Linked DNA regions of Actinospica robiniae DSM 44927. The protein of the gene in region 2 interacts with the protein of the main gene of each other region in a pairwise test. Links are inferred from orthologs where the notes say so. Each region holds a gene or a part of one and is shown on either strand. Other genes may lie near its edges.

Region 1 (5,393 bases), 1.8 Mb from region 2 along the record:
GGCGTGGATCATCGCGGCTTCGGCGCCGACGGCCACCAGCCGGTCGATGCGCAAGCGTACGGCCAAACGGCCGATCGCGTCATGCTCCTCCACCGAGCGGTCGCCGAGCTCTGCCATGTGGCCGAGCACCGCCCACGACCGCGCGCCCGGGCGCGAGCGCGCCAGGGTGACCAGGGCTTTGAGACCGGCTCGCACCGACTCCGGGTTGGCGTTGTAGGCGTCGTCGATCACGACGACGCCGTCGGGCCGGGCGGTCACGGCCATCCGGCCGCCGCTCAGCGCCCGCGCCGCGGCCAGGCCGGCGGCGACTTCGGGTACGGACATGCCCACGCCGAGACAGACGGCGGCCACGGCCAGGGCGTTGGAGACGTGGTGCTCCCCGACGACCTGGAGGGCCACGCGCGCCGACGCGGCGTCGGCAAGGTCCGGCTCGGCTCGGCTCAACGAAGCGTCGGCGGCACTGAGCACGAGGGTGAACGACGGGCAGCCGTTCTGGTCGAGCTCGACGTCCTCGGCGCGCACCCGGGCGGAGGGGTGCTCGCCGAAGGTGATCGTCTCCGCCACGGTGCGCACCTCCATCTCGGCCACGTAGGGGTCGTCGGCGTTGAGCACGGCCAGACCCTCCGGCGGCAGCGCCTCGATCAGCTCGCCCTTGGCCAGCGCGGTCTGCTCCTTCGAGCCGAACTCGCCTGCGTGGGCGCTGCCGATGTTGAGCACCAGGCCGACGCGGGGCGGGGCCAGTTCACACAGGTATTTGATATGACCGATGCCGCGGGCGCCCATCTCCAGCACCAGGAACTTCGTGTCCTGATCGGCCCGCAGGACGGTGAGCGGAAGGCCCTTCTCGTTGTTGAAGGAACCCTCGGTGAACACGGTCGGGCCGTGGCCGGAGAGCACCTGGCCGAGCATGTCCTTGGTCGAGGTCTTGCCGGAGGAGCCGGTGAGCGCGATCACCGTGGTGCCGGTCAGCCGCAGCAGCACCTCCCGGGCCAGCCGGCCGAGGGCCGCCTCCACGTCGGGCACCAGGACCCCGGGCACGCCCGCGTCCCGGCTGCCGAGCATCGCCGCGGCGCCCGCCTCGATCGCCGAGGAGGCGTAGTCGTGTCCGTCGGCCTGCTCGCCGTCGAAGGCGGCGAACAGGCCGCCCGGCACGATCTCGCGCGAGTCGAGGAAGGCGGGGCCGGTGACGGTGATCGCGGGGTCGGTTCCGGGGGCGAGCTCGCCGTCCACGATCCGGGCGAGTTCGCCGAGCGTGAGTGCGATCACCCGTGCGCCGCCTCTCGCCCGGCCGCGGCGTGCTGGATCGCGGCGCGCAGGACCGCCGCGTCGTCGAAGGGGTGGATCACTCCGGCGATCTCCTGACCTTGTTCGTGTCCCTTGCCGGCCACCACCACGGTGTCGCCGGCCTCGCTGCGGGCGACCGCGCGGGCGATCGCCTCGGCCCGGTCGGGGCAGACCTCGATCTCGGCCCGCGCCCCGGCCGCCGCCGCGGACCGCGCGCCGACCTCGGCCGCGGCCAGGATGGCCAGCGGGTCCTCGGAGCGCGGGTTGTCGTTGGTGAGGATGACCTCGTCGGCGCCCTCGGCCGCGGCCGCGCCCATCAGCGGCCGCTTGGCCCGGTCCCGGTCCCCGCCGCAGCCCACGACGATGCGCAGCCGCCCGGCGGTGACCGGGCGCAGCGCGGCCAGCACGTTGCTGATCGAGTCGGGGGTGTGCGAGTAGTCGACCACGGCCAGGTACTCCTGGCCGGCCTCGATCCGCTGGACCCGGCCCGGCACCCCGGGCACCGCGCCCACGCCGGCGATCGCCGAGGTCGGCTCGATCCCGGCGGCGATCAGCGAGACGATCGCGGTCAGCGCGTTGGCCACGTTGAACTGGCCGGCCAGCCGGACCGAGGCACCGCGGCGGGCGCCGTCCGGGCCGACCACGGTGAAGGCCGAGCCGTTGATGCTCGAGTCGATGTCCACCGCGCGCCAGTCGGCCGGCTGGCCGGTGGGCGAGATGGTCCAGGTCTCGATGCCGAACCCGCGCGCCCGCTCGGCGATGCGGCGGCCGTACGGGTCGTCGATGTTGACCACGGCCAGCTGCGTGTAGCCGGGCGTGAACAGCTTCGCCTTGGCCTCGAAGTAGTCCTCGAAGTCGGCGTGGAAGTCGAGGTGGTCCTGCGTCAGGTTGGTGAAGGCGGCCACCCGGTAACGGATCCCGGCGGTGCGTCCGTACGCCAGCGCGTGGCTGGAGACCTCCATCGAGACCGCCTGCACCTCGTGCCCGCGCATGGCGGCGAGCAGCGCCTGCAGATCCGGCGCCTCCGGGGTGGTGCGCAGGGTCTTGACGGCGGTGTCGCCGATCCAGGTGCCGGTGGTGCCGATGACGCCGGTGCGCACGCCCGCCGCGCGCAGGCCGCCGTCCATCAGGAAGCTGGTGGTCGTCTTGCCGTTGGTCCCGGTGATCCCGAGCATCGTCATGGCCTCGGCCGGGTGGCCGTAGAGGGCCGCGCCGACCGGGCCGAGCGCCGGGCGCACCTCGGGCACGAGCACGGTGGGCAGACCGGCCTCGGCGGAGAGCTTGGCGCCCTCCTCGTCGGTCAGCACGGCCACCGCGCCGCGGGCGGCCGCGTCGTCGGCGAACTGGGCGCCGTGGGCCAGGGCCCCGGGCAGCGCGGCGTACAGGTCGCCCGGCCGCACCGCGCGGGAGTCGAGGGTGAAGCCGCGCACTTCCAGATCCAGCGCGTCGTGCGTGCCGACGATCCTGGCCTGCGCAAGCGCCGCGGCGAGCTCCTTGAGCGTCCGGCCCGGATCGGCCTGCGGCCGGGGATCGGGGGCCGGAGTGGAAGCGGAGGTTTGAGGGTGGGACGGGGAGGGCACGTTCGGCAGGCTACCGCGTTCTCGCCCCCGCGCGTGCCACGCCCCGCGACCGGCCCGCGCGCCGCTGCGCCGCGTGACGGCCCGGCTACCAGGTGATGGGCAGGTCGGGCGACTTGGCTCCGGTCGGCGCGACGCCCCGCTCCTGCAGGGCGTAGGACATGAGCTTCTGGAACACCGGCGCCGCCACGCTGCCGCCGAAGTGGTTGGCGCCCTGCGGACCCTCCACGTAGACCCCGATGACCAGCTGCGGGCTGTCCGCGGGCGCGTAGCCGATGAACGAGGCGGTGTACCCGCAGTAGCCGCGGCAGGAGGCGACGAAGCGGTTGGCGGTACCGGTCTTGCCGGCCACGCGGTAGCCGGGGATCTCGGCCGTGGCCGCGGTTCCCGCGTCGGAGACCACCGACTCCATCATCTCCGAGACCTGCTTCGCGACCTGCGGGGAGACCACCTGGGCGCGCATCGGCGCGGGTGCCGCGGTGAAACTGCCGTCGGGGCCGACGAAGCCCTTGACCAGGTTCGGGGTCACCCGCACGCCGTTGTTCGCGATGGTGGCGTAGACGCTGGTGGCCTGGATGGCGTTGACGGACAGGCCCTGGCCGAAGGCGACGGTGTACTGCTGCGAGTGGTTCCAGTCGGCGGCCGGGGCGAGGATGCCGGGCGACTCGCCGGGCAGCCCGAGGCCGGAGGCGCGGCCGAGGCCGAAAGCGGAGAAGTAGTCGTACAGTATGGCGTTGCGCTCGGCCATGTTGTTCGGCGAGAGCTGCAGCGAGGTCAGGTCGGTGCCGATGTTGCTCGACTCGGCCAGGATCCCGTTGAGCGTCAGGTGCTCGGTGCCGTGCGGGTCGTCGTCGTGCACGGTGTATCCGTCGCCGGTGTTCAAGGTCGGGGGCACGACCACCTTCGTCCCCGGGTTGGTCACGCCCTGCTGCAGTTCGGCCGACATGGTGACGACCTTGGCCACCGAGCCCGGCTCGAAGACGTCGGAGACGGCGGGATCGCCGAGCTGCTCGGAGGTGGCCGCGGCGAGATTGGTCGGATCATAGGAGGGCGAGGAGGCCAGGGCCAGGACCGCCCCGGTGCGCGGGTCCATCACCACGACCGTGCCGAGCGCGGCGTCGGTGGACCTCACCTCGGCGTCGAGGGCCTGCTGGGCGGCCCACTGGATGTTGCTGTCTATGGTCGTCTGCACCGAGGTGCCGTCGACCGCGGCCTTCTCGTTGATGCCGGTGGTGGGGATCTCGTAGCCGTAAGCGGCCTGATACGAGATCTTGCCGTCGCTGCCGGCGAGCATGCTCTGGTACTCCTGCTCGAGCCCGGCCGCGCCCACGCCCTCGGAGTTGATGAAGCCGACGGCGTTGGCCGCGAGCGCGCCCTGCGGGTAGACCACCTTGGGGTCGGAGTTGCCGGTGATCCCGGCCAGCCCCAGCGCCTTGATCCGCTTCCACACGTCCGGGCTGACCTGGCGGGCCAGCACCGCGTACTGCGAGGTCGAGTTCGCCAGCTTGGTCCGCAGCGCCGCCACGTCGAAGCTGCCGGGCGGGTTGCCGAGGTAGGCGGCCAGCTTCGAGGCGTAGACCGACGGGTTCTGCTTGGCCTGGGCGATCACCAGCGGGTCGGCGATGACGTCGACGGCGTCCACCGACTCGGCCAGCGGCTTGCCCGAGGCGTCCAGGATCGAGCCGCGGGTGGCGTAGAGGGTGACGTCGGCGGTCCGGTCGGCGGCCGCCTTCGCGGCGAACCCGGCGCTGTCGGTGACCTGAAGCTGGATCAGCCGGCCGCCGTAGAGCGAGAAGACGAAGGCGAGCGCGACCAGGCCGACGCGCAGCCGGCGGCGCGGGCGGCCGAGCCGCAGCGGTGCGGCGGGCTTGGCCGGGGCGGCCTTGGCCGCGTCGGCGGGACGGGCGCCGCCGGAGCGCGGCCGGTTCGGGGTCTGGCTCATCGCGGGCTCCCGGATGCTGAGTGACTCGGCGTCGGTTTCGCGTGCGGGGCCGGGCTCGGAGACGTCAGCGACTTCACCGTCGTCTTCACCGTCGCCGTCGTGGCCGTGCCGGCGGACGCTGTCGTGCTCGCCGTGGCCGTGGTGCCCGCCGTCGCGCTCGCCGTGGCGGTCGTACCGGCCGATGCGGAGCCGGACGCGGTCGCGCTGGGCTTGAGGCTCGGCTTCGGCGGGGGCGACGGGGTCGGCGCGGGGCGCGGCGAGCCCAGCACGGCGCCGGTGGTCGGGTTCAGGAACGCCGGCTGCGGGTTCGGCACGAGCCCCTGCGCGGCCGCGGCCGAGGCCAGCGCGGCCGGTCCGGAGAGTCCGGACAGCTGCTGGGAGAGCTGCTGCGCCCGGTCGTTCAACTGCGCCTGGCGTTGTTCGGCCTGCTGCGTCCGGATCGAGTTCTCGTCCATCGCCGTGTTCAGCGACAGCAGCCCGATCAGCCCGGCCAGCAGCACGCCGAGCACCAGCAGGGCGAACGGGATCGCCGACCGCCGCCCGGCCCAGCCCTCGATCACGGCGAGCCGCGGCCCCTGCCCCTGTCTCGA
Region 2 (7,612 bases):
CCATGGGGCCTACCGTAACGCCTCACCCCGCCCGATCGTCTCTCGCAGCCCTACTCGGACGGACGCAGATCACGCGTCGGCGGGAACGAGCGCGCACCCGGGTTCGTCCCCGTTGGCGGCACTGAGCACGGGGCAAGGGTTACGCTCGGATGGTGACCAATGCCCGCTCCGACTCAGCCAGGGACTGGCCCGGCGTCCGCCTGCACGTGGTGACCGGGAAGGGCGGCACCGGCAAGACCACGGTGGCCGGCGCCCTCGCGCTCGCCCTGGCCGGCCGCTCGCCCAAGCGGCCCGGCGGCACCGGGCAGCCCGCCGCGCGCGTGCTGCTGGTGGAGGTGGAGGGAAGACAGGGCGTGGCCCAGCTCTTCGACGCGCCGCCGCTGCCCTACGAGGAGCGGCGCATCGCGGCCGTGCCCGGCGGCGGCGAGGTCTGGGCGCTGGTGATAGACCCGGAGCAGGCGCTGCTCGAGTACCTGGACATGTTCTACAAGCTCGGTCCGGCCGCCCGCGCGCTCAAGCGCTTCGGCGCGATCGACTTCGCCACCACCGTCGCGCCCGGCATCAGGGACGTGCTGCTGACCGGCAAGACCTGCGAGGCGGTGCGCCGGCGCTCGACCGAGGAGGGGCGCACCTTCCACTACGACGCGGTGATCATGGACGCGCCGCCCACCGGTCGGATCACCCGGTTCCTCAACGTCAACTCGGAGGTCTCCGGACTGGCCCGGGTCGGGCCGATCCGCAACCAGGCCGACGCGGTGATGCGGGTGCTGACCAGCGCGCAGACCGCCGTGCACTTCGTGACCCTGCTGGAGGAGATGCCGGTGCAGGAGACGTTGGACGGGATCGCCGGCCTGCGCGACGCCGGGCTGCCGGTCGGGGGGATCGTGGTGAACCAGGCCCGAGACGTGGTGCTGACGGACGATCAGCTCAAGCGCGCCGCCGGCGAGGGCGTGGACCGGGCCGAACTGGCCGCCGGCCTCGCCCCGGTCAAGCTGGACCAGCCGCCGATCGTGGACGCGCTCGCCGACCTGGCCACCGAGCACGCCCGCCGGGTGCTGCTCGAGCAGGAGCAGCGCGAGGCCCTGAGCGCGAACGAGGCGCCGATCTACGAGCTGCCGCTGCTGAACGAGGGCGTGGACCGGGTGGGCCTCGACCGGCTGGCCCGGGCGCTGCGCAGCCAGGGGGCGGCGTGAGGAAGCTCATGGGCGACTCGGTGAACCCGCCCTCGGGCCCGGACAGTGAGGTGGAAGCGTGACCGTGCCGACTGTGGCCGCGAACCTGGATCTCGACGCCCTGCTCGACGACCGCGGCAACCGGATCATCGTGTGCTGCGGCTCCGGCGGCGTCGGCAAGACCACCACCGCCGCGGCGTTCGCGCTGCGCGCGGCCGAGCGCGGCCGGGACGTGGTCGTGCTCACCATCGATCCGGCCCGGCGCCTCGCCCAGTCGCTCGGGCTGACCGAGCTGGACAACACCCCGCGCCCGGTGCAGGGGATCGACACCGCGGCCGGCGGACGTCTGCACGCGATGATGCTGGACATGAAGCGCACGTTCGACGACATCGTGGTCGAGCACGCGGACGCCGGCCGGGCGCAGCAGATCCTGGACAACCCGTTCTACCAGTCGCTCTCCGCCAGCTTCGCCGGCACGCAGGAGTACATGGCGATGGAGAAGCTCGGCCAGCTCTACGACAAGGGCGAATGGGACCTGATCGTCGTCGACACGCCGCCGAGCCGTTCCGCGCTCGACTTCCTGGACGCGCCGAACCGGCTCGGCTCGTTCCTCGACGGCAAGTTCATCAAGATCCTGTCGGCGCCGGCCAAGGTCGGCGGCCTCGGCGGCGCGTTCAAGCTGCTGACCGGCGGGGTGAGCCTGGTCACCGGGGCGCTCGGCAAGCTGCTCGGCTCCGGCCTGCTGGCCGACGTGCAGGCCTTCGTCAACGCGCTCGACACCATGTTCGGCGGCTTCCGCGAGCGGGCCGAGGCGACGTACCGGCTGCTCCAGGCGAAGGGCACCTCGTTCGTGGTGGTGGCCGCGCCGGAGCCGGACGCGCTGCGCGAGGCCTCGTACTTCGCCCGGCGCCTGGCCGAGGAGCGCATGCCGCTGGCCGGCCTGGTGCTCAACCGGGTGCACCCTCGGCTGACCGACCTGACCGCGGAGCGTTCCCTCGCGGCGGCCGAGCAGCTGGACGCCCCGGCGGATCCGCAGCACTCGAGCCCGCAGCACTCGCTGGCCGGAGGGCTGCTTCGGCTGCACGCGGAGCGGGTGGAGCTCAGCCGTCGGGAGACGAAGCTGGCCGACCGCTTCGTGGCGAGCCACCCGGGCATCAACCTGCTCCGGCTGCCCGCGCTGGCGGAGGACGTGCACGACCTCGCGGGCCTGCGGCTGGTGACGGCCGGGTCGGACGGCGCGGCCGCGTAGAACTCGGCCGCGGACCGGCTCAGCCCGCTCACCCCACCGGCGCGGGCTGTGCCAGGTCCTCGGTCAGCGCCTCGATCTCGGCCGCCTCGCGCTGGGCCGGCAGCATCTGGCCCGGCTCGGGCACGATCAGCATCGTGCCGGTGCGCTCGAAGTACGCGTCCCGCTTCTCCTCGAGCACCTGCCGCCAGGAGTGGACCTCCGGCCGGCGGCGCAGCAGCGCGCGCCGCTCACGCTCGGTCATCCCGCCCCACACGCCGTACTCGACACGATTGTCGAGAGCGTCGGCCAGGCACTCGGTGCGCACCGGACAGGTCGCGCACACGACTTTCGCCCGGTTCTGCGCCGCTCCCTGAACGAACAGCTCATCCGGGTCCATCCCCCGGCACCCCGCGACTATGGTCCAATCCTCAACCCACGCCATTTCCGGTGCAGTCCTCTCCGCACTCGAGGCTCCCCTTCGCCTCCTCATCCGCGTGACCGCCCCCGCGGAGTGAGGAAGCGGCTTCCGCACTAGCCGCATTGCTCACGTTCGACCTCGACCGTCCTGCTCGGACGGCCTGCCCGGTGCCGAGCGTCCCCGAGACCCTACGGTTTCGGTTTCCCTCAGTAAGCACGACAGTACGGAATGGCGACATCGCGCGACAGCCCCCATCCTGGTCAATCTCTGATGGCCCGTCCGGACTATGCGGCCTGTCGCAAGTGGGCCACAGTTCCGGCCTGCGGCCCCCAGGCCGCCCACGGGCGGGAATGGGAAAGTACCCTTTTGCCATGGTCAAGTCAGGGCGCGATTATTCCGGATTGGGCGGTTTCGGCCGCCTTATGTCCCATCTGGGCATATTCGTCGCGATCAGCGGTGCCGCGGGCCTGCTGATCGCGGGACTGGTGCTGCCCGGGGCCGCGGCCGCGGGGCTGACCGCCAAGTCCGCCTCGGACGGGTTCGAGAGCCTGCCGGTCGACTTCCAGACCCCCACGCTGCCGCAGCGCACCCAGATATTCGCCGCGGACGGCTCGGTGATCGCCACCACGTGGGACGACGACCTGGGCGGCAACCGGGTCGTGGTGCCCCTGACCAAGATCAGCTCGGCGATGCCGGAAGCCCTCGTGTCCATCGAGGACCAGCGCTTCTACCAGCACGGCGGCATCGACCTCAAGGGCACCCTGCGCGCCCTGGTCAACGACTCCTCCGGCGGCTCCCTCCAGGGCGGCTCCTCCATAGCCCAGCAGTACGTCAAGAACGTGCTCGAGGTCGAGGCCGGCGAGAACAAGGCGGCGCAGCAGGCGGCCGTCGCCGACACCCTGGACCGCAAGATCGTCGAGCTCAAGGACGCGATCGCGGTCGAGAAGCAGATGTCCAAGCAGGAACTGCTCGAGCGGTATCTGAACATCGTCTACTTCGGCAACGACTCCTACGGCGTGGAGACCGCGGCCGAGCGCTACTTCTCCACCTCCGCCGCGAAGCTCACCGTCCCGCAGGCCGCGCTGCTGGCCGCGATCGTGAACAGCCCGTCGATGTACGACCCGCTGCAGCATCCGGCCGAGGCGCTGGCCCGGCGCAACATCGTGCTCCAGGACATGGCCCTGCCGTCGCTGCACTACATCACCGCCGCGCAGGCCGCCAAGTACGCGAAGCAACCGCTCAACCTGAAGCCCACCACGCCGCACAACGGCTGCATCACCGCGCAGGGCTCCGCGGCGTTCTTCTGCAACTACGTCTACGAGACCTTCATCAACGACGCCGCGTACGGCGCGACGAAGGCCGCGCGCGAGGCGATGTGGAGCAAGGGCGGCCTGAACATCACCACCACGATGGTGCCCAAGAACGAGACCGCCGCCGACGCCGCCATCAAGAAATACGTCTACTCCACAGACAAGGTGGCCTCGGCGATGGTCGAGGCGACGCCCGGGACAGGCGCGATCGTCGCCATGGCCCAGTCCAAACCGATGGGCAACGGCGCAGGCCAGACCTATATCAACCTCACGTCCGACCCCGAACACGCCGGGACCAACGGCTTCCAAGCCGGTTCGTCGTTCAAGATCTTCGTCGGCCTCGCCGCGCTCGAGCAGAACATCAGCCCGAGCATGACCATCGACGCGCCGCACCAGATCCAGGACACCGGCACGACGTTCGCCGCGTGCGCCAACGGCCAGACCTCGGTGCCGTGGTCCGAGCCGGGTGAGACGAAGCCGTACTCGCCGTCGAATGACGACGACACCAACGGCCCGACGAACATGATCGACGGCTTCGCCAACTCGGTGAACACGTACTTCATCCGACTCGAGGAGAAGACCGGACTGTGCCAGCCCGCCACGATCGCCAAGTCCATGGGCGTGACCCAGGACAACGACTCGGGCGACGGCAAGGCACTGCTGCAGATCCCGTCGTTCACCCTCGGCACCAACAACATCACCGTGGTCGAGATGGCCGAGGCCTACGCCACCCTCGCTTCGGGCGGCACCTACTGCCAGCCGTACGTGATCACAGCCGTGAGCGACAGTTCCGGCAAGCAGTACCCGGCGCAGGCCGAGAACTGCGCCAAGGTGCTCGACACGAACACGGTCAATGAACTGACGTACCTGCTCCAGGGCGTGGTCGAGCACGGTACGGCGAAGACGAGGGTCCCGCTGGACGGCCGTGAGGTTGCAGGTAAGACCGGCACGACCGACCTCGGCGTGGCCACCTGGTTCGACGGCTACACCCCGCAACTCGCCGCCGCGGTGTGGACGGGCTTCATCGACTGGAATTCCAAGTCGACGATGGCACGCATGCAGATCGGCTCCACGTACTACTCGGGCCAGGTCGCCGGCGCCTCGATCTCGGCGCCCATCTTCAACAAGGCCATGACGGCCGCCCTCGCCGGCACCACTCCCCAGGACTTCACCCCGCCAGTCGGCTTCGACAACAGCGGGAACGCCGGCCCCCCTCCCGGCGGGGCCAACGGAGGAGTCGGCGGGGCCAACGGCGGCAATGGAGGAAACGGCGCGAACGGCGGAAACGGGGGCAACGGCGGGAACGGGAACGGCGGCCTGTTCGGCGGCGTCTTCTAGCGCCCTGCACCGCTCCTGACAACACGTAGGGGCCGTACCGCTCGGCGGTACGGCCCCTACGGCGTGTCAGACGCCTGTTCTCCGGCTCAGCTCAGCGCGGCCTTCACCGCCGCCGCCACCCGCGAACCGTCGGCCCGGCCCGCCACCCGCGGCGTGAGCACCTTCATGACGGCCCCCATCGCCCGCGGCCCCTCGGCTCCGCTTTCCGCCACCGCGGCCGCGACCAGCGAGTCGAGCTCCTCGTCGGAGAGCGGCGTCGGCAGGTACTCGGCGATCACCTCGCCCTCCGCCTCCTCACGGGCGGCCTGCTCGGCCCGGCCCGCCCCGGCGAACGCCTCGGCGGCCTCGCGGCGCTTCTTGGCCTCCCGGCCGAGGACCTTGAGCACCTCGTCGTCGGTCAGCACGCGCGCGCTGGCGCCGGCGACCTCCTCGTTGGTGATCGCGGTCAGCGCCATCCGGATGGTGGCCGAACGCAGAGCGTCCCGCGCCTTCATCGCGGCGGTCAGATCGGCCCGGAGCCGATCCTTGAGAGTCGTCGTGGTCATGACACAAGAGTGTCATGAACCGGCTCCGGGAGCGTACGCAATTGTGCGCGACGGGCCCGAGCGCCGCTTCCCGCGGGCGAGCCGGGCTAGCATGGACCGGTGCGCAAGAAGATCGCGGTACCACTGGGCGTGGCGGCGGTCGGTCTGGCCGGCCTGGGCTACGCGGCGGGCGTGGAGGTCAACTTCTACCGGCTGCGCCGATTCGAGCTGCCGGTGCTCGAGCCGGGCAGCGATCCGATCCGGATCCTGCAGGTCTCGGACATCCACATGGTCCCGGGTCAGCGGCGCAAGCAGAAGTGGCTCAGGTCCCTGGCGGAGCTCGAGCCCGACCTGGTCGTGAACACCGGCGACAACCTCTCCCACCCCGACGCGGTCGGCCCGGTCCTCGACGCGCTCGAGCCGCTGCTGCGCGTCCCCGGCGTGTTCGTGTTCGGCTCGAACGACTACTACCAGGCCACGAAGCTGAACCCGGCGAAGTACCTGCGCAGGGGCGACCTCTCGCACGCCCCGCGCAAGAAGCGCGAGCAGAACGACTGGCAGCTGCTCGAGGCCGGCCTGGCCAAGCACGGCTGGCTCCAGCTGAACAACGCCCGCGGCGCCCTCGAGCTGGGCGGCCGCCGCTTCGCCTTCGTCGGCCTCGACGACCCGCACGTCAAGCGCGACCGCTACGAGCTGGTGGCGGGCGGCCCGGACATCGACGCCGAGATCACCCTCGGCGTGACCCACGCCCCCTACCTCAGGGCTCTGGACGCCTTCGCCGCGGACGGGATCCCGGTGATCCTGGCCGGCCACACCCACGGCGGCCAGCTGTGCATCCCCGGCTACGGCGCCCTGGTGACCAACTGCGACCTCGACACCGACCGGGTCAAGGGCCTGAACACCCACACCGCCCCCAACGAGCGCACGTCCTACCTCCACGTGTCGGCCGGCTGCGGCACCTCCCGCTTCGCTCCCGTCCGCTTCGCCTGCCCGCCGGAAGCCTCTCTGCTCACCCTCGTCCCCCGCCACTAGCCGCCCCCGCCGCCCGCCCGCCACCGCGTCGCCATACCCCACCGGACCCGCCGACGCCCGTCGTGAGCTGCGGCGCAGCGGAAGACGACAATGGATTTCCGGTTCAGCCGGACTCTCCGCTAAGCTAGCGGGGCACAGCCGGGGTGTAGCGCAGCTTGGTAGCGCGCTTCGTTCGGGACGAAGAGGTCGTGGGTTCGAATCCCGCCACCCCGACGCTGTTCAGGGCCAGTGACCTGCTTATGGTCACTGGCCCTGAAGTTTTCCAGCACCCCCATGCGCGGGGCTCAGTGCGGGTTTCCAAGGGCGGCTGCCTGATCAGGCAACCACGTCGCCGCGCAGGATTCGAGGGTCTGCCCGCAGACGAGTGGCAACAACGTCTCTCGCCGATGTCACAGACCATTTCGAAGCAGTGGTGGTCAGCGCCAGGTGAATCTCAGCTGGCCGTACGGGAGAAGTCGTTCGTCTTGAGCACCGTCCCCCACTGGCCGGTACCTGAGAGATTGTCTCCGCCCATCAGCAGCACTTCGATGTAGGCCGCGCCGCCCGCCTGATCAGCGGCCACGTTGATGGTGAAGGTCGCGTTGTTGGGG

What was found.
Region 1: the proteins of ACTRO_RS24050 (region 2) and ACTRO_RS32215 interact in binary tests that used the Escherichia coli proteins (3 or more experiments, as listed by UniProt). The link is inferred for Actinospica robiniae DSM 44927 from one-to-one orthologs.

The regions. Positions count from the first base shown.
Region 1 is NZ_KI632511.1:7,480,200-7,485,592, reverse strand. Bases 2,377-5,376 are described here. They hold ACTRO_RS32215 (peptidoglycan D,D-transpeptidase FtsI family protein), read right to left. Parts: upstream 4,804-5,376; coding sequence 2,950-4,803; downstream 2,377-2,949. Other genes in these bases: ftsL (cell division protein FtsL), read right to left, coding at 4,800-5,376; ACTRO_RS32220 (UDP-N-acetylmuramoyl-L-alanyl-D-glutamate--2,6-diaminopimelate ligase), read right to left, coding at 2,377-2,864. In the rest of the region: ACTRO_RS32225 (UDP-N-acetylmuramoyl-tripeptide--D-alanyl-D-alanine ligase), read right to left, coding at 1-1,266; more of ACTRO_RS32220, read right to left, coding at 1,263-2,376; more of ftsL, read right to left, coding at 5,377-5,393. UniProt on the Escherichia coli protein: Essential cell division protein that catalyzes cross-linking of the peptidoglycan cell wall at the division septum. Required for localization of FtsN.
Region 2 is NZ_KI632511.1:5,668,768-5,676,379, forward strand. What follows is about bases 2,863-5,827. They hold ACTRO_RS24050 (transglycosylase domain-containing protein), read left to right. Parts: upstream 2,863-3,189; coding sequence 3,190-5,466; downstream 5,467-5,827. Other genes in these bases: ACTRO_RS24055 (GatB/YqeY domain-containing protein), read right to left, coding at 5,553-5,827. Outside these bases: Sp36 family protein, read right to left, coding at 1-4; ATPase BagA, read left to right, coding at 150-1,193; bagB (ArsA family ATPase), read left to right, coding at 1,252-2,421; ACTRO_RS50430 (WhiB family transcriptional regulator), read right to left, coding at 2,450-2,842; more of ACTRO_RS24055, read right to left, coding at 5,828-6,011; ACTRO_RS24060 (metallophosphoesterase), read left to right, coding at 6,111-7,022; ACTRO_RS24070 (hypothetical protein), read right to left, coding at 7,456-7,612. UniProt on the Escherichia coli protein: Cell wall formation. Synthesis of cross-linked peptidoglycan from the lipid intermediates.